Regions from separate parts of the Streptomyces sp. NPDC051018 genome, predicted to be linked through region 2. Evidence: riboswitches for the same ligand, from Rfam matches in the RefSeq annotation. Region 2 holds a riboswitch; the other holds the start of a gene.
What was found. Region 2 has a riboswitch for glycine ahead of gcvT (glycine cleavage system aminomethyltransferase GcvT). Riboswitches for the same ligand answer to the same signal wherever they lie in the genome.

Region 1: linked by a shared signal. The riboswitch ahead of gcvP (aminomethyl-transferring glycine dehydrogenase) and the one ahead of gcvT (glycine cleavage system aminomethyltransferase GcvT) in region 2 are both predicted to bind glycine.

The regions. Positions count from the first base shown of each region.
Region 1 is NZ_JBITFN010000015.1:190,776-199,367, forward strand. It holds gene gcvP (aminomethyl-transferring glycine dehydrogenase) at 1-1,743, opposite strand, end outside; glycine riboswitch at 1,926-2,022, opposite strand; gene ACIBCM_RS24885 (PRC-barrel domain-containing protein) at 2,136-2,513, shown strand; gene ACIBCM_RS24890 (DNA polymerase IV) at 2,429-4,183, opposite strand; gene ACIBCM_RS24895 (MerR family transcriptional regulator) at 4,247-4,795, opposite strand; gene ACIBCM_RS24900 (bifunctional nuclease family protein) at 5,062-5,535, opposite strand; gene ACIBCM_RS24905 (MerR family transcriptional regulator) at 5,589-6,335, opposite strand; gene ACIBCM_RS24910 (FHA domain-containing protein) at 6,373-7,266, opposite strand; gene ACIBCM_RS24915 (DUF881 domain-containing protein) at 7,415-8,428, opposite strand; gene ACIBCM_RS24920 (small basic family protein) at 8,446-8,592, opposite strand, start outside.
Region 2 is NZ_JBITFN010000027.1:88,820-97,411, reverse strand. It holds gene ACIBCM_RS31870 (L-serine ammonia-lyase) at 1-369, opposite strand, end outside; gene glyA (serine hydroxymethyltransferase) at 671-1,930, opposite strand; gene gcvH (glycine cleavage system protein GcvH) at 1,957-2,334, opposite strand; gene gcvT (glycine cleavage system aminomethyltransferase GcvT) at 2,408-3,541, opposite strand; glycine riboswitch at 3,693-3,786, opposite strand; gene ACIBCM_RS31850 (AAA family ATPase) at 4,016-4,684, shown strand; gene ACIBCM_RS31845 (enhanced serine sensitivity protein SseB) at 5,294-6,067, shown strand; gene ACIBCM_RS31840 (enhanced serine sensitivity protein SseB C-terminal domain-containing protein) at 6,303-7,085, shown strand; gene ACIBCM_RS31835 (ABC transporter permease) at 7,848-8,592, shown strand, end outside.

The DNA of each region.
Region 1 (8,592 bases), on a different contig from region 2:
GAGGAGTCCGGCGAGTTCGCCCTGGGATCCGGCGTTGGGCTGGATGGAGACCTTGTCGTAGCCGGTGACCTCGGCGAGCCGCTCCTCCAGCTCACGGATGAGCGTGAGATATCCGGCGGCCTGCTCGACCGGGGCGAAGGGGTGGATCTGCCCGAACTCGGGCCAGGTGACCGGCTCCATCTCGGTGGTCGCGTTCAGCTTCATGGTGCAGGAGCCGAGCGGGATCATCCCGCGGTCCAGCGCGTAGTCCCGATCCGCCAGCCGGCGCAGATAGCGCAGCATGGCGGTCTCGGAGCGGTGCTGGTGGAAGACGGGGTGGGTCAGGTAGTCGTCGGTGCGCAGCAGCGCCCCGGGCAGCGCGTCCCCGGTGGCCGCGTCCAGCGACTCGATGTCGGCGTCGACGCCGAAGGCGCTCCAGACGGCGATGACGTCGGCCCGGGAGGTCGTCTCGTCACAGGCGACGGAGACATGGGACTCGTCCACGAGATGGATGTTGACCCCGCCCTCCCGGGCGGCGGCGACCACGTCGGCGGCGGCCGGTACCCGCACGGTCAGGGTGTCGAAGTACGAGCCGTGCACGATCTCGGCGCCGCCCGCCCTCAGCCCCTCGGCGAGCAGTGCGGCGTACCGGTGGGCCCGCGCGGCGATCGTCCGCAGTCCGTCGGGGCCGTGGTAGACCGCGTACATCCCCGCCATCACGGCCAGCAGCACCTGCGCGGTGCAGATGTTGCTGGTGGCCTTCTCCCGGCGGATGTGCTGCTCACGGGTCTGGAGCGCGAGGCGGTACGCCTTGTTCCCGTCGGCGTCCACGGACACGCCGACGAGCCGTCCGGGCAGGCTCCGGGCGAACTTCTCGCGTACGGCCATATAGCCCGCGTGCGGCCCGCCGAAGCCCATGGGGACACCGAAGCGCTGGGTGGTGCCGACGGCGATGTCCGCGCCCAGCTCGCCCGGTGAGGTGAGCAGGGTCAGGGCCAGCAGATCCGCGGCGACGGTGACGATCGCGCCGAGGCCGTGCGCCTGCTCGACGACGGGCCTGATGTCCCGGACGGCGCCGGACGCGCCCGGATACTGGAGGAGCACACCGAACACACCGCGCTCGGCGACCCCGGCGGGGATGCCGTCGCTCAGATCGGCGGTGACCACCTCGACGCCGGTCGGTTCGGCGCGGGTGCGGATCACCGCGATCGTCTGCGGCAGCACATCGGAGTCGACCAGGAAGACGCCCTCCTTGACCCTGCCGACCCGGCGGGCCAGCGACATGGCCTCGGCCGCCGCGGTGCCCTCGTCGAGGAGTGACGCGCCGGAGGTGGGCAGTCCGGTCAGATCGGCCACCATCGTCTGGAAGTTCAGCAGGGCCTCCAGACGGCCCTGGGAGATCTCCGGCTGGTACGGCGTGTACGCGGTGTACCAGGAGGGGTTCTCCATGACGTTCCGCAGGATCACCGGCGGGGTGAAGGTGCCGTGGTAGCCGAGGCCGATCATCGGGGTGAGGACCCTGTTGCGCTCCGCGAGGCTGCGCAGCTCGGCGAGGACCTCGGCCTCGGAGCGTCCACCGGGCAGGTCCAGCGCCCCGGCGCTCTTGATGACGTCGGGCACCGCGGCGGCGGTCAGCTCGTCCAGCGAGCCGTATCCCACCTGCGCCAGCATCTTGGCCTGGGCCTCGGCGTCGGGCCCGATGTGGCGCTGCTCGAAGGGTACGGCTCGCTCCAGCTGCGAGAGCGGAATGCGGTTGGCGGTCATGTAGGAGGCCTCCTGGTCTGACGCGACCTGCGAGGGGCATCACGGCGGATGCCCTGGACGGCCTCCCCCTCTGTCATCTCAACCTGAGAGTTTCACCGGACCGCCCGTGACCGGGGCGCTCCGGCTTTCACCGTCGGTGAGAGCGGATGCCGTCCGACGCCCGCTCTGCTTTCCAGAGTGACCTCGTCCGTGCGGTACAGGTGCCTGAGAGATTCCGGGGAGGATTTGCTCCTTCGGCGCCACCGTCGTCCTGCCGGTGGACTCTCCCGCACGGGGTCAACAGCCGCTTGTCAGCCTACCAGCGCGCCCTTTCCGCGATCGCTCAAGTGGCCGACGCCCACGATGTGCACTTTCGTATGATTTAAGCAGCAATTGCGACCTTTGGAGGGACCGTGCAGACCGATATCGATCCGCGCAGCCTGATCGGCCGCAAGGCGTTCGACCGCAATGGGGTCAAGATAGGAACCATTGACGAGGTCTATCTGGACGACGCCACGGGGACACCCGAATGGGCGGCAGTCCGGACCGGGCTCTTCAGCCGTGACGCGTTCGTCCCGCTGGAGCCGAGCACATTCGCCGACGACACCCTGCGGGTGCCCTATGAGCGCTCGCTGATCAAGGACGCGCCGGACTTCGGGGTCGGCCGCCATCTCTCCCCCGAGCAGGAACTCCAGCTCTACCACCACTACGGGCTCGAACTCTCCGTGGCCCCCGAGTCACCCCCGTCCCGCGACCGCTCCTTCGGCAAGGTCGCCGGGCAGGAGGACTGATCCGGGTCCTCCCCCGCGGCCACCAGCGGCAGCGGATCGGACGGCTCCAGGTCCGGGTCGTCCACGCGGAAGGTGCGTACGCGCCCCGGCGGCGAGCCCGGCTCCTCGAACCGCACGGTGACCCGCCCGACCCCGCTGCCCTGCACCCAGCCCGCCCCGTACACGGCGTGCCGTACATCGTGCCCGGCCGGCCACCGGCGCTCCCCGGGAGCGCCGGTGGCGGACTCACCCGGACGGCCCAGCCCTCCGGTCTCCGCGACACCGACGGCACCGGTGCCCCCGGCCGGGTGAGACGCCCCCCGCGGGCCCCGCCCGGCCCCACTGTCCGCCCCGGCCACCGCCGGTTCCCGGCCCTGCTCGCCCGCCGGTGTGTCCCCGCCGTCACGGAGCGTCTCTCCGGCTCCGTCGGCCCTCCCCGGAAGGCCGACGGCGGCCCCTGCGGCGGCCGGGCCCGACCCAGGTGGCAATGTGCCCCCGGGCTCCGCTCCCGGACCGACGGACTCTCCCCCGGCCTCCCGCACCCCCTCGTCCGTGCCTCTCCGCTCATCCGCCGCCCGGCCCTCCCCCAGTCCCCCCTCGTCCACCGCCCGCGCCTCCGCCGCCGCCTGGGCGAACAGGTCCTCCTGGGTGTAGTCCGCGAGCCCGCTGACCCCGACACCCAGCAGCCGCACCCCTCCGGTCGTGTCCACGGACTCCAGCAGCCGCGCCGCCGCCTCCCGCACCACCGCGGGATCGTCGGTCGGCCCGCGCAGGGTCTCCGACCTGGTCAGCGTGGAGAAGTCGAACCGCCGGACCTTCAGCACGATCGTCCGCCCGGAATGCCCCGACGCCCGCAGCCGCTCCACACAGCGCTCGGCAAGACGCTCCACCTCCAGCCGGATCCTCACCCGGTCGTGGAGATCCACATCGAAGGTGTCCTCGACCGACACCGACTTGGCATCCCGCTCGGCGACCACGGGCCGGTCGTCGTACCCCAGGGCCATCCGGTACAGCGACACGCCGTGGGCCTTGCCCACCAGACGTACCAGCTCGTCCTCGCCCGCCTCCACCAGCTCGGCGCAGACCGTGATCCCCGCCCGCCGCAGATGCTCACCGGTGGCCGGTCCGACGCCGGGCAGCGTCCGGACGGACAGCGGCCCCAGCAGCTCACGCTCCGTACCGGGCTCTATCAGGACGAGACCGTCCGGCTTGGCCTGCTCGGAGGCGATCTTCGCCAGCATCTTGGATCCGGCCAGCCCCACGGAGCCGGTGAGGCCGGTCACCGCCCGGATGTCCTCCCGCAGCCGCTCCCCCGCCGCCCTCGCCGACGGCGAGTCCCGGGCCGCGCCGCCCGCCTCCAGATCCACGAACGCCTCGTCCAGGCTCAGCGGCTCCACCAGCGGTGAGAGCCTGCCCAGCAGCTCCATGACCTGCTCGCTGACCGATCGGTACAGGGAGAACCGGGGCACGAGATACGCCGCGTTCGGCGCCAGCCTGCGGGCCTGCGCCATGGGCATCGCCGAGTGCACCCCGAAACGTCTGGCCTCGTACGACGCCGTGGCGACCACGCCTCGCGGCCCCAGACCGCCGACGACCACCGGCTTTCCGCGCAGGGACGGCTTCGCCGCCTGCTCGGCTGCGGCGTAGAACGCATCCATGTCCAGATGCAGAATCGTCGGCGCGGATCTCACATCTCCGATGCTGCCCTACGCCACTGACAACCCGCCGTCCCCCGGACCGGCGGCGCGTCCCTCTCAGACCGCCCGGTCGCGTCTGCGTCTGGCCAGCTCATCGGCGGGATTGTTCCCGATGAGGGTCTCGCCGGTGTCGATCCGCTCGCCGTGCAGCTGCGACAGTGCCGCGTCGACGTCCCGCCGGACCACGCCGACGGCGATACCGAAGATCCCCTGGCCGCCCTGGAGCAGATCCACGACCTCGTCGGGCGAGGAGCACTCGTAGACCGTGGCCCCGTCGCTCATCAGCGTCATCCGCTCCAGATCGGCGAGGCCCCGCTCCCGCAGATGCTGGACGGCGGCCCGGATGTTCTGGAGCGCCACCCCGGTGTCCAGGAAGCGCTTGACGATCTTGAGGACGACCACATCGCGGAAGCTGTAGAGCCGCTGGGTGCCGGATCCGTACGCCGGGCGCACGCTGGGCTCGACCAGCCCGGTACGCGCCCAGTAGTCGAGCTGCCGATATGTGATGCCCGCCGCCGCGCACGCGGTGGGCCCGCGATAGCCGACCGTCTCCGTGGACGGTTCGGCCGCACCCCTCTGAAGCGGATACGGTCCGCTCTCCCCCAGACTCCGTCCGGGGGCGCCCCCTACCGCACCGTCGCCGCTGCTTCTCACGCCGACCTCCGTCCTTGACCTGCCGACTCGACGGTAGGCAGTCACCAGGGGTGCGTCAACGATCGCCACACTCGGCACGCCGAGTGATAATCACCCTGAGAGTGGTTTCCCGTGCCCTGTATCGGGGAAAGGCTACTCGAATGCGCCGGAGCCGCCGAACGGGTGACCGGCCGGACTGACACCGGCGGCGGCCACCCGTCACTGTCATCGGTCGGCGGTCACTGGCTGTTGGTTCCGAAGTCCTCCGGGGAGATCTGGTCGAGGAACTCGCGGAACTTCTCCACCTCGTCCTCCTGCTCGTCCGGGATGGCGATCCCCGCGTCGTCGAGCACCCCGTCACTGCCGTAGATCGGCGTACCGGTGCGCAGGGCGAGCGCTATGGCATCGGACGGGCGGGCGCTCACCTCGACTCCGCTGGCGAAGACCAGCTCCGCGTAGAAGACCCCTTCCCGCAGGTCGGTGATGCGGACCTCGGTGAGTTCCTGCCCCACCGCCTCCAGCACATCCTTGAAGAGATCATGGGTCAGCGGTCTGGCCGGTGCCATGCCCTGCTGGGCGAAGGCAATGGCGGTCGCCTCCCCGGGACCGATCCAGATGGGGAGGTACCGGTCGCCTCCCACTTCACGCAGGAGCACGATCGGTTGGTTGGAGGGCATTTCCACCCGGACACCCACAACGTCGAGCTCGTTCACACAGCAACCCTAGGACGTGCCCGGCCTCTTTGGGTAGTCGGGCACGTTCATGATCAGTGGAGACGGACCCCGAGAGCGGTCTGCATCAGGGCCGCGTGCAGCCGTACGGACAGGGCCGCGAGCTCTTTCGCGGTGGCCTCCGCATGGGCTCTGGTCTGCGGATTACGATGCCGCCGCAAGGGTGCCACCACCTGCTCGACGAGCCCGGCCTCCCGGTCCACGGCCGCCTTCATGGCTCGCAGATGCCGTGGTTCAAGACCGAATCTGCCCAGATCGGCCACCAGACGGGCCACGGTCACGGACTCGGCGTCATAGCCGCCTCCGGCATCGGGCACGAGCAGGCCGTACGACTCCCATTCGGCCAGGTCCTCCTCACTGACCTCGGCGGCCGCCAGCAGCTCGGAGCGCCCCACCCTGGCCGCCGTACGGCGTTCGGCGTCGGCCTCCCACGAACCGTCGGGCAGCTCGCACCGAGGCCCCTGAGCGGGCAGCTGCGGCTGCTCACCCCGGGCCACCGCGTCGAGGTGCTCACGGATGACCTTCAGCGGCAGATAGTGGTCACGCTGCATCCGCAGGATCTGCGCCAGCCGCCCCACGTCCTCCGGGCCGAACTTGCGGTACCCCGACGGAGTGCGCCTCGGCTCGACCAGCCCCTCGGCCTCCAGAAAGCGGATCTTGGAGATCGTGACCTCGGGAAACTCCTCACGCAGGTGATTGAGCACCGTACCGATGCTCATCAGCCTCTCGCCCGCGGTGGCGGTGCCGTGACCGGCACCGCCCGTCGTCGGTGTTCGCAGCATGTACCTTCCCTGACGGGCCCCTGTCGGGAGCGTGCCGCTAGATGCCCCGCTGGCTCGCGTGGCTCGCGTAGAAGACCAGTCGGTACTTGCCGATCTGGACCTCGTCGCCGTTCGCCAGATAGACCGCGTCGATGCGCTCCCGGTTGACATAGGTGCCGTTCAGACTGCCGACGTCGGCGACGCTGAAGCTGCCGTCCTGGCCCCTGCGGAACTCGACATGCCGCCGGGAGACGGTCACGTCGTCGAGGAAGATGTCGCTCTGCGGGTGACGGCCGGCGGTGGTCAGCTCACCGTCGAGCAGGAAGCGGCTTCCGGAGTTCGGACCGCGGCGGACGACCAGCAGCGCCGAGCCGAGCGGCAGGGCGTCGACGGCGGCCTGGGCCTCCGGGGAGAGCGAGGGGAGCTGGGTCTGCCCCGTCACCTCGGAGTCGTACGCCTCCAGCCCGGAGATGGAGATCGTCGACGTCGTCTCCGAGGGGCGCTCGGCCGGAGCACCGCCCCGCAGCGGCGCACCGCAGTTGGAGCAGAACCGGCTGGACTCGGCATTGCGGTGCCCACACCTCGTACAAACCGTCACGCCCGCCATGGACGGATCCTCCTGCCGCGGCTGTCCCCCGTGGGGATTGGTCGCATACGGGTCGGGGGCAAACCCTCCACCCGTACTTGAGGTTGATGGTTCCCCGAAACCTATGCGGCCGGGACCGGCAGGGTCAACAGACGACGCGCCCGGCCCACCGGGAAAGCCACCGCCCGGACCAGCGACCTCGTCCCGGAACAGCGGCCTCTCGGCGCCCTGCTCCTCATCCTGGCCATGACGCCGCGCGCGATGCCTGGCGTTGCCGCCGTCCTCGCGTGAGCCCCTGCCGAACAACTTCGCAAACAACTTCACGGGCGATTCCCCTTGACCGAAATAGACCCGCCCGTGGGGCAGGACGAACCCTCATTGATCACACCTGCCGACCCGGACATCCTCACAACGTCCGTACCCGTCAGACAGTTTCCACCACGCGGCACGACCTCGGTGTGCCGACCCCCCGCAACCGCTCGCGCCGGCACCCGGGATCCCATGCTCCCCCGCCTCACTGCGCCGACGACCGAGCGTAGCCAGGCCGCTTCGCGGGTCGCAAGGCGTCCACGACGATCTCCTCCGCGCGCTCCACCGTGGCCGTGGCCTGCTCCTTCTCCAATGTCTGGACCACACCGCCGGGAATGTTCAGGGCGGGTTCCAGATCCTGCGGCTTGCCGATCACCTTGAAACGGTACGGCGCGGAGATCTTCTTTCCGTCCACCTTGATGTCACCGCCCGTGCCCGTGAAATACGAATCGGCCACCACCCGGATGCCGTTGACCTGGATCGCCTCCGCGCCCGCCGCACGCAGCTCCTGAATCGCGTCGAGCAGCATGTCGGGCTCCACCGTGCCGGAGCGGTCCCCGACGGTGAGCGTAATGCCCGGGCCCCGGGCCGCCACCGTACCCGCGAGGATGCCGAGCTGCTGTTCCTTCTGCCGAGTCTGTCTGCGCGCCTCCTCGGCCTGGTCCGAGCTGTTCTCCAGCTCCGTCCGCTGGCCCTCCAGGCGCTGCTTCTCGTCCTGGAGCCGCTGGGTGCGGTTGTCCAGCTCGTCGAGAATGCGGACGAGGTCCTCCTGACGTGCCCCGCGCAGCGCGCTGTTGTCGCTGGTGGAGCGGACCTGGATGGCGAGACCGAGACCGAGGACGAACAGCAGCACGGCGACGATGAGTTGGGCACGGGTGACTCTCGGTGGCCACAGCCCCGCCTTGAGCCGCTGGCGGCCGGTCAGCGCGGCAGTGCCCCCGGCGGCGGGAGCCGGCCCGGCGGCCGTGTCCGGGGCCCCGGGCGGGTCGGACTGCGGCTGCGGGACCGGAGCCGGCCCGTCCAGGAGCCGGGAGGGCTCGGATCGGGGACCGGGCGGCTGCGGGACCGACGGCTGCCGCTGCGGCGGTTCCGGGGCCGATCGCTCCCGTTCGCCCTCTCCGGCCCCGGTACCGGCCTCAGAGGCGACGGACTCGGGCCCGCGGTCCTTCAGCGGCTCCGGCGGTGCCGCCGCGGCCTCGGGACGCTTCTCGTCGTTCATCTCGCTGTCCATCGGCCTCACGCCCGGAAGACGTGCCGGCGGATCGCGGCGGCGTTGGAGAAGATCCGGATACCGAGCACGACCACCACGCCCGTGGACAGCTGCGCGCCGACCCCCAGCTTGTCACCGAGAAATACGATCAAGGCCGCCACCACCACGTTCGA
Region 2 (8,592 bases):
GTACGGCAGGGCCTTGCGGCGGTGGAGCACCAGGTCCTCGTCGGCGTCGAAGCCGATCTCGTGCATGCCGAGGAGGCTCAGCCGGCCGGAGTCCTTGATCCGCTGGACCTGCTCGTCGGCCGTCTCGACGTCGACCGTACGCGGTGAGTTGCCCGCGAGTCCGAGTAGGACGGCCTTGGGGGTGCCGTGGCCGTGACCGGTCGCGCCGAGGGAGCCGTACAACTCGGCCCGTACCGAGACGGTGTGGGCCAGCAGGCCCTCGTTCTTCAGCCTGCGGGCGAACATCCGGGCGGCGCGCATCGGGCCGACGGTATGAGAGCTGGAGGGGCCGATGCCGATCGAGAACAGGTCGAAGACCGAGATGGCCACGTGAACTCCTAAGGAGGCTGGTAGACGCCGTTGTCTGCCGGTGGTGCGGAGGAAGCGGGGTGGTGCGGAAGCGGGCGCGTTACGGAAGCGGGGCGGGGGCTGCGGCGGTCCGGAAACTGCGGGGCGGCGGGGCGGTGGTGCGGACGAGCGGGCGGCCCGGGAGCGGGCCGAGGTGCGCGCGGGGCCACCGCCGCTCGTGAGGCCGGCGTTACGGACGGGGCCGGCGCTACGGGTGGGGGCACCGCGCTCACCGTCCAGTGTGCGCGATGCCCCCGAGCCGTATGCGGTACCCGCGTACGGGCTACAGCCCCGGGTACAGCGGGTGCTTCGCCGCCAGCGCCGACACACGGGCGCGCAGGCCCTCGGCGTCGTACGACGGCTTCAGGACCTCGGCGATGATGTCCGCGACCTCGCGGAAGTCCTCCTGCTGGAAGCCGCGGGTGGCGAGGGCCGGGGTGCCGATCCGCAGGCCCGAGGTCACCATCGGAGGGCGGGGGTCGTTCGGGACGGCGTTGCGGTTGACCGTGATGCCGACCTCGTGGAGGCGGTCCTCGGCCTGCTGGCCGTCCAGCTCGGACGCGCGCAGGTCGACAAGGACCAGGTGCACATCCGTACCGCCGGACAGAACGGACACGCCGTGCCGCGTGACGTCGTCCCGGACCAGGCGCTCGGCCAGGATCCGGGCGCCGTCCAGCGTGCGCTGCTGGCGCTCCTTGAACTCCTCCGTCGCCGCGACCTTGAAGGAGACCGCCTTCGCGGCGATGACATGCTCCAGCGGGCCGCCCTGCTGACCGGGGAAGACCGCGGAGTTGATCTTCTTGGCCAGTTCCTGCGTGCTGAGGATCACTCCGCCGCGGGGGCCGCCCAGGGTCTTGTGCGTGGTCGTGGTCACGACATGGGCATGCGGCACCGGGTTGGGGTGCAGACCCGCCGCGACCAGGCCCGCGAAGTGGGCCATGTCGACCATCAGATACGCGCCGACCTCGTCCGCGATCCGGCGGAAGGCGGCGAAGTCCAGCTGACGCGGGTACGCCGACCAGCCGGCCACGATCAGCTTCGGCCGGGACTCCTTGGCGAGCCGCTCGACCTCGGCCATGTCGACCTGGCCGGTGGCGTCGTCCACGTGGTACGCGACCACGTTGTAGAGCTTGCCGGAGAAGTTGATCTTCATTCCGTGGGTCAGATGCCCGCCGTGCGCGAGATTGAGGCCCATGATCGTGTCGCCCGGCTTCAGCAGCGCGAACATCGCCGCCGCGTTCGCCTGCGCGCCCGAGTGGGGCTGGACGTTCGCGTGCTCGGCGCCGAAGAGGGCCTTGATGCGGTCGATCGCGATCTGCTCGACGACGTCGACGTGCTCACAGCCGCCGTAGTAGCGGCGGCCGGGGTAGCCCTCGGCGTACTTGTTGGTGAGGACCGAGCCCTGGGCCTCCATGACCGCGACCGGAGCGAAGTTCTCCGATGCGATCATCTCAAGGGTGGACTGCTGGCGGTGGAGCTCGGCGTCGACGGCGGCGGCGACGTCCGGGTCCAGCTCATGGAGAGGGGTGTTGAGGAGCGACATCTCTGATCCCTGGGGGTCTGGTGAGGTCAGTTGCTGGAGAATTCCGTGTACTCGTCGGCGGTGAGCAGGTCCTTCGGCTCCTCGCCGACCCGTACCTTGAACAGCCAGCCGCCCTCGAAGGGGGCGGTGTTCACCAGCGACGGATCGTCCACGACGTTCTGGTTGATCTCCGTGACCTCACCGGAGACCGGGGAGTACAGGTCGCTGACGGACTTGGTCGACTCCAGCTCGCCGCAGGTCTCGCCCGCGGTGACCGTGGTGCCTGCCTCGGGGAGCTGGGCGTACACGACGTCACCGAGCGCGTTGGCCGCGAATTCCGTGATCCCGACCGTCGACACGCCGTCCTCGGCGGCCGACAGCCACTCGTGCTCCTTGCTGTAGCGAAGCTGCTGGGGGTTGCTCATGACCTGAATTCTCCTGTACGCGGGAAGTGCGGATGTACGGGCAGGGGGGTGGGGCGCGACGGTGTGCCGAGGGTCACTTCCGGCGGCGGTAGAACGGCAGCGCGACGACCTCGTACGGCTCGTGGGTACCGCGGATGTCCACACCGACACCCCCGGTGCCGGGTGCGGCGTGCGCCGCGTCCACATAGGCGATGGCGATCGGCCTGCCCAGGGTGGGGGAGGGGGCTCCCGAGGTGACCTCGCCGATCACCTCGCCGCCGGCGACGACCTCGTATCCGGCGCGGGGGACCCTGCGGCCCTCGGCGATCAGGCCGACGAGCCTGCGCGGCGGGGCGGTCTCGGCGCGCTTCGCAGCGGTGGCCAGGGCCTCGCGGCCGACGAAGCGGCCGTCGTTGGAGGTCTTCTCGAACTTCACGACCCGGCCGAGACCGGCGTCGAAGGGGGTCAGCGCGGTGGTCAGCTCGTGCCCGTACAGCGGCATGCCCGCCTCCAGGCGCAGCGTGTCCCGGCAGGCCAGACCGCAGGGGACCAGACCGGCGGCCTCACCCGCGGCGGTCAGCGCCCGCCACAGCCCTTCCGCGTGCTCCGGCTGCACGAACAGCTCGAAGCCGTCCTCACCGGTGTAGCCGGTGCGGGCGATCAGGGCCGGGACGCCCGCGACCGTGCCGGGCAGGCCCGCGTAGTACTTCAGGCCGTCCAGATCGGCGTCGGTGACGGACTTCATGATGCCGGGGGACTCGGGGCCCTGGACGGCGATCAGGGCGTAGGCGTCCCGGTCGTCGCGTACCTCGGCGTCGAAGCCGTCGGCACGTTCCGTGAGGGCGTCCAGGACAATCTGGGCGTTGCCGGCGTTGGCGACGACCAGGTACTCGGGGGTTTCGGCGGTGCCGAGGCGGTAGACGATCAGATCGTCGAGGATGCCGCCGTCCTCCCGGCAGATCATGGTGTAGCGGGCACGGCCGGCGCCGACGGTGCCGATGTTCCCCACCAGCGCGTAGTCCAGGAGGGCGGCGGCCTCGGGGCCGCTGACGGTGATCTCGCCCATGTGGGAGAGGTCGAAGAGGCCGGCCCTGGTGCGTACGGCGTGGTGTTCGTCGCGCTCACTGCCGTACCGCAGGGGCATGTCCCAGCCCGCGAAATCGGTCATGGTCGCGCCGAGCGAGCGGTGCAGGGCGTCGAGTGCTGTATGACGGAGAGGGGTGCTCATGGACGGGGCTCCCAGGGCATGGCCGACGAGGACGATGATCCTCCCCATCTGTCATCGGAACCTGAGAGGTTCGTCGCGACCGTACGTACAGGTGGTCGTGACTTGCACCTTGGGTGGAGCCCACGGGAGCGGCTCGCTTTTCAGATCTGCCTCATCACGCGCGGTACGGGGCCTGAGAGATTCAAGGGAGGATCTTGCTCCTTCGGCGTCCGGCCGGGTGGCCGGAACTCTCCCGCGCGGATTCAAGCGGCCGGTATGCAGTTGGCGGGCACATCATTGCACGCATCCCGGCTGAGTGGGGTTCTCGGGCCCGACCGGTTCCGCCGGGGCCGTTCCCGGAACCGGAACCAGGGCCTTCCCCGGAACCGGAACACGGGACCAGACGCTCTTCGGAGGGAAAACGGTTGTGCCGCATTACCATTTCTTTACGCTTCATGGGCAAGGGTTGTGTGAGCTGACATGGGGGAGGGTGTGATGACGTTGCAGCACTCCGGTGCTTACGCGACGACCGCGGGGGTGCCCGCTCAGCCACAGGCGCCTGTCCGGGAGCGGCTGAGGGAGCCCGCGCCGGTTCTGCGTGATCTGAGGGGCCGCTCGGGGCGCAGCCCGCGGCGGGTGATGTTCGGCGCGGGCGATCTCGTGGTGGTGTCCGGGCTGCCCGGCAGCGGCAAGTCCACGCTGATCAAGCGGGCGGCGAGCGGCGGCCGGATCGACTCGCAGGACACCCGGGACCGCTGGGACGCGCGGATGCCGGGGCTTGTGCCGTACGGGGTCTACCGGCCCTTCGTCCGTGTGGCGCACTACGCCGGGCTGCGGCGGGCGCTGCGGTCGGGGGAGAGCGTCGTCGTCCACGACTGCGGGACGCAGGCGTGGGTACGGAGGTGGCTGGCGCGGGAGGCGAGGCGGCGGGGGACGGCGCTGCACCTGGTCCTGCTGGACGTCTCGCCTAAGATCGCGCGCCAGGGGCAGCGGGAGCGGGGGCGGGGTGTGTCGGGGTACGCGTTTGCGCGGCACCGCAGGGCCGCGGGGCGGCTGATCGCGGATGCGGAGGCGGGGAGGCTGCCGGTGGGGTGCGCGTCCGCGGTGCTCCTGGACCGTGACGCGGCCACGGTCCTCACCCGCCTGGGCTTCACCCCTACGTGACGCCCGGGGCGCTGTCGGGGGCACTGCCCCCGAACCCCGGCGCCTCAATCGCCGGCGAGGCTGGTACTCGGAGCCGGACCACCCGCCCCACTCGGCCTCCCGGGACCGGCCGGTGCCTGCGGGCTGGGGTGATGTATCCAGCCCGTCCGGCGTTTGAGGACAGAGGGCCTGCGGGCGGGGCGCCCATCCGAGCCTGTCCGGCGTTGGGGACGGTGGGTGCCTGCGGGCGGGGGCGATCTTTCCAGCCTGTCCGGCGTTTGAGGACGGACCTGTGGCCCGGGCGGCGGGCGGGTGGGATGGAGCCTGGGGTGGAGCGCTGGCGGGGGCCCGGAGTTCAGGGTCTGTGCCGGTGGCCGGGGCGGTGGTGAGCCACATCAGCCTGTCCGGCGTTTGAGGACGGACCTGTGGCCCGGGCGGCGGGCAGGTGGGATGGAGCCCGCGGTGGAGCGCCCGCGAGGGCCCCGACGGACCGGGCCCGGGTCCGCGGCCCGGCCCCCGGTGGGGCGCGGGGTCCCCGTGGACCCCGCATCAGAGGCACCCGCGGACGCTAAGGTCGGCACACGCAGTCGTACCGCGCCCGGCCCCACCGCCGGGGGAGAGGGCAGCAGGATGACCATTCCGGAGCAGGCGCACACGCACCCGTACGGGGAGTGGCCTGTGAACGAGCTCGAAGAGGTGCTCGCCGCATCGCTCGGGAACCCCGCCGCCGGGGCGCGGCTCGTCGAGGTGCTCGGCCGGAGCAGCCTCTGGGTCCCGCTCCCCAACGGCGGGAGCCCCGAGAGCGGGGACCTCGATCTGCCCGCGATGGAGATCGACGGCGGCGCCTACGTCCCCGTGTTCAGCTCCGAGCAGCAGTTCATGGCCTGTGTCGGCGGCCATATGTCCTTCACCATCGCCCCGGCCCGCGAGTTCGCCCGGGGCCTGCCCCCTCAGCTCGGTATCGCCGTGAACCCCGGCGGCACGGTCGGCGCCCCCCTGCCCCCGCCCGCCGTCGCGGAGCTGTGCCGCGCCGGGCGGACACCGCTGGACGGACCGGCGAGCGGCGGACGGGTGCGGATGTTCGAGCCGGACTGGCAGGAGGACCCCGTCGACTTCCTGGCCGCGGCGGCCGGGGAGTTCGAGGAGACCGGTGTCGTGCTCAGCGCCCGCAGGGTACTCGCGTCCGTCGAGGGCGACCCGCCGACACTCTTCGTGGGCGTCCAGCTCTCCTCCCTCGACCCCGACGACCGTGCCGCTCCCCTGGACGCGCTCGGCCGCGCGCTCGGCCGGGTTGCGGCCGCCTGGCCGGTCAACCTCGTCCTCCTGGACGTGGCCCAGGACCCCGTGGCGGACTGGATGCTGGAGAAGGTGAGGCCGTTCTACCGGCGGGAACCCACGGCGTAGGACGGGCCCCGGCGGGCGAGGCCGCCAAGTCGGCGCCGGGACGGCCGATTAAGCTGGTTCCCGGCCCGTGCCGTGCACCGGGGCGGGGCCGGGCCGGGTCTCCCGTCGGCCGGAGGCACGACCACCGCACGCCGGTCGGGGCCGAACCGGACGGATATCGATCCGGCGGGCGGGGAAGACCGGACGGAGAAGACGGCCGACGGACACGACGGTCGGACAGAGGGGCGGGACCAGGGTGAGCGCGTCAGGCACCGCGGCGGCCGGGCAGGTCGAGCACATGCTCCGCCAGGTGACTCCCGGACGCTACGACGCGTACGAGGCATTGCTCAAGGCGCTCGCCGACCCCCCGGGCGGCCAGGTCTGGATGCTGCTCTGGAACGGCCGGGCGGGCTCCCCCGACGCCCAGTACGGGAACATGGAGATCGAGGGCGTCGGTTACGCCCCCTGTGTCACCTCCGCCCAGGAGCTCTCCGTCTCCGGCTGGAACCGCGCCCACGAGGTGGTCAGCGGGGTCGACATCGCCCGCGCCCTCTACCCCGACCGCTGGGGCATCTGGCTGAACCCGCACGCGCCGGGCGGCGGCGTCGGCGTCCCCTGGCCGGATCTGCGGCGAATCGCCACCGGTCTCGACCGGATGCCGGCGGGCCCGCTGCGGCTGTCGGAGCCGGCCATCGAGATCCCGCACTTCTACGCCCTGCTGTCCCAGAACGCCCACCGCACCACCGCCGTCCGCTCCCTGCGGCGCGCCTGGGTGCAGCCCGCGCTGGGCGCTCCGTATCTCGCCATCGGGCTCGATCTGTACGACACGGGCCGGCAGTCCGTCGACACGGTGCGCGCGATGATGCAGCAGTCGATCGCCGCGGTACCGGAGGGGCTGCCGGTCTCGACGGTCGCCATGTCCGACGAGTACGACCCGGTGACGATGTGGCTGCGGGCCAACACCCGCCCGTTCTACGACCGTGACGCCCAGGGCGCGCCGGGCGGCGGCTACGGCTACCCCCCGCCGCAGGGCCGTTGACCCCGCGCCGCGCGCACCGGGAACCGGGCACCGTCGGTACTGGTACTGGTACCCCGCAGCCGACCGCCTGACCGTCGGCCTCTGGCGGCCGGGCGCCGGCCGGACACGTACCGCCCGGCCGCCCCGCGCCCGCCGACGTACCAACATCACCCGGGGATCATCCGCACCGGCATCGCCCTCGGCGGCGGCCGCCGCCGAACCGGCGCTGCTGACCGACCACGCCGCTGACGGACCGCTATCGCCCACGGATCGGCGTCCCGCACGGACCCGCACCGCCCCCCCAGCCGCCGTCCACCCATCGGATCCGGCCAAACCGGGCCACCTGGTGTGCGCTCACCGTGAAGGGCCGCACACCCCGGCTCCGTACTCCGTCACGCTGTACTACACAACTGCCGTCCCGTTTGCACATTTCTGCGGCGCCATGCCCCGCTCATTCCCTGGACGCGATGGTGACCGTATGTCGGACCATCACTCAACTTTCGTCCCTTTCAGGCCAATTGATGATCCGCTGAGTCGGTGATCTCGTCCGGATAACGGAACTCCCTGATGTGCATCACGTTTGAGCAAACATTGCCCATGGGGTCTGGCGGGTGATTGCGGGCCGTTGAAGACTCCCGCTCCAAGAGGCGGCACGCCCCGCGTACGGCCGGGTAACACGTCCTTCCGTACCAACTGCTCCACACGCACCGGATGTTGTGAACGAAGCCGCCACAGCGGCGGGTACGGGCCGGTCACCTCCGGCCGAGAGGGGTCCCCACCACGATGACGGCACCATTGCACGACACCGGCGCGGACGCGGCCGGGACCGCGCCCGGCGACGTCGCGGCGGCTGTAGTCGGGAAGCCGGTCGAGGGGCGTTCGCTGAAGCGGATCGCCTGGACCAGATTGAAGCGGGACAGGCCCGCACTGGCGGGCGGCATCGTTGTCATACTCCTCGTCGTCGTCGCGGTCTTCGCCCCGCTGATCGTCGGTCTGCTCGGTCATCCGCCCGACGAGTTCCACCAGGACAAGATCGATCCGCTGTTCGGCACACCCATCGGCTCCTTCGGCGGCATCAGCTCCGAGCATCTGCTCGGCGTCGAGCCGAACAACGGGCGCGACGTCTTCAGCCGGATCGTCTACGGCGCCCGTATCTCGCTTCTGGTGGCCTTTCTCGCCGCGCTGGTGGCCGTGCTCCTCGGCACCGTCCTCGGCATCGTCGCCGGGTACTTCGGCGGCTGGGTCGACTCGCTCATCAGCCGGGTGATGGACATGCTGCTGGCCTTCCCGCAGCTGCTCTTCATCATCTCGCTGGTCTCGGTGCTCCCCAACGATCTGCTGGGCATGACCGGCACCACTGTCCGGATCGCGATCCTCGTCACCGTGATCGGCTTCTTCGGCTGGCCGTACGTCGGACGGATCGTCCGCGGCCAGACGCTCTCGCTGCGGGAGAAGGAGTACGTCGAGGCCGCCCGCAGCCTGGGCGCCGGACGGCGGTATGTGCTCTTCAAGGAGCTGCTGCCGAACC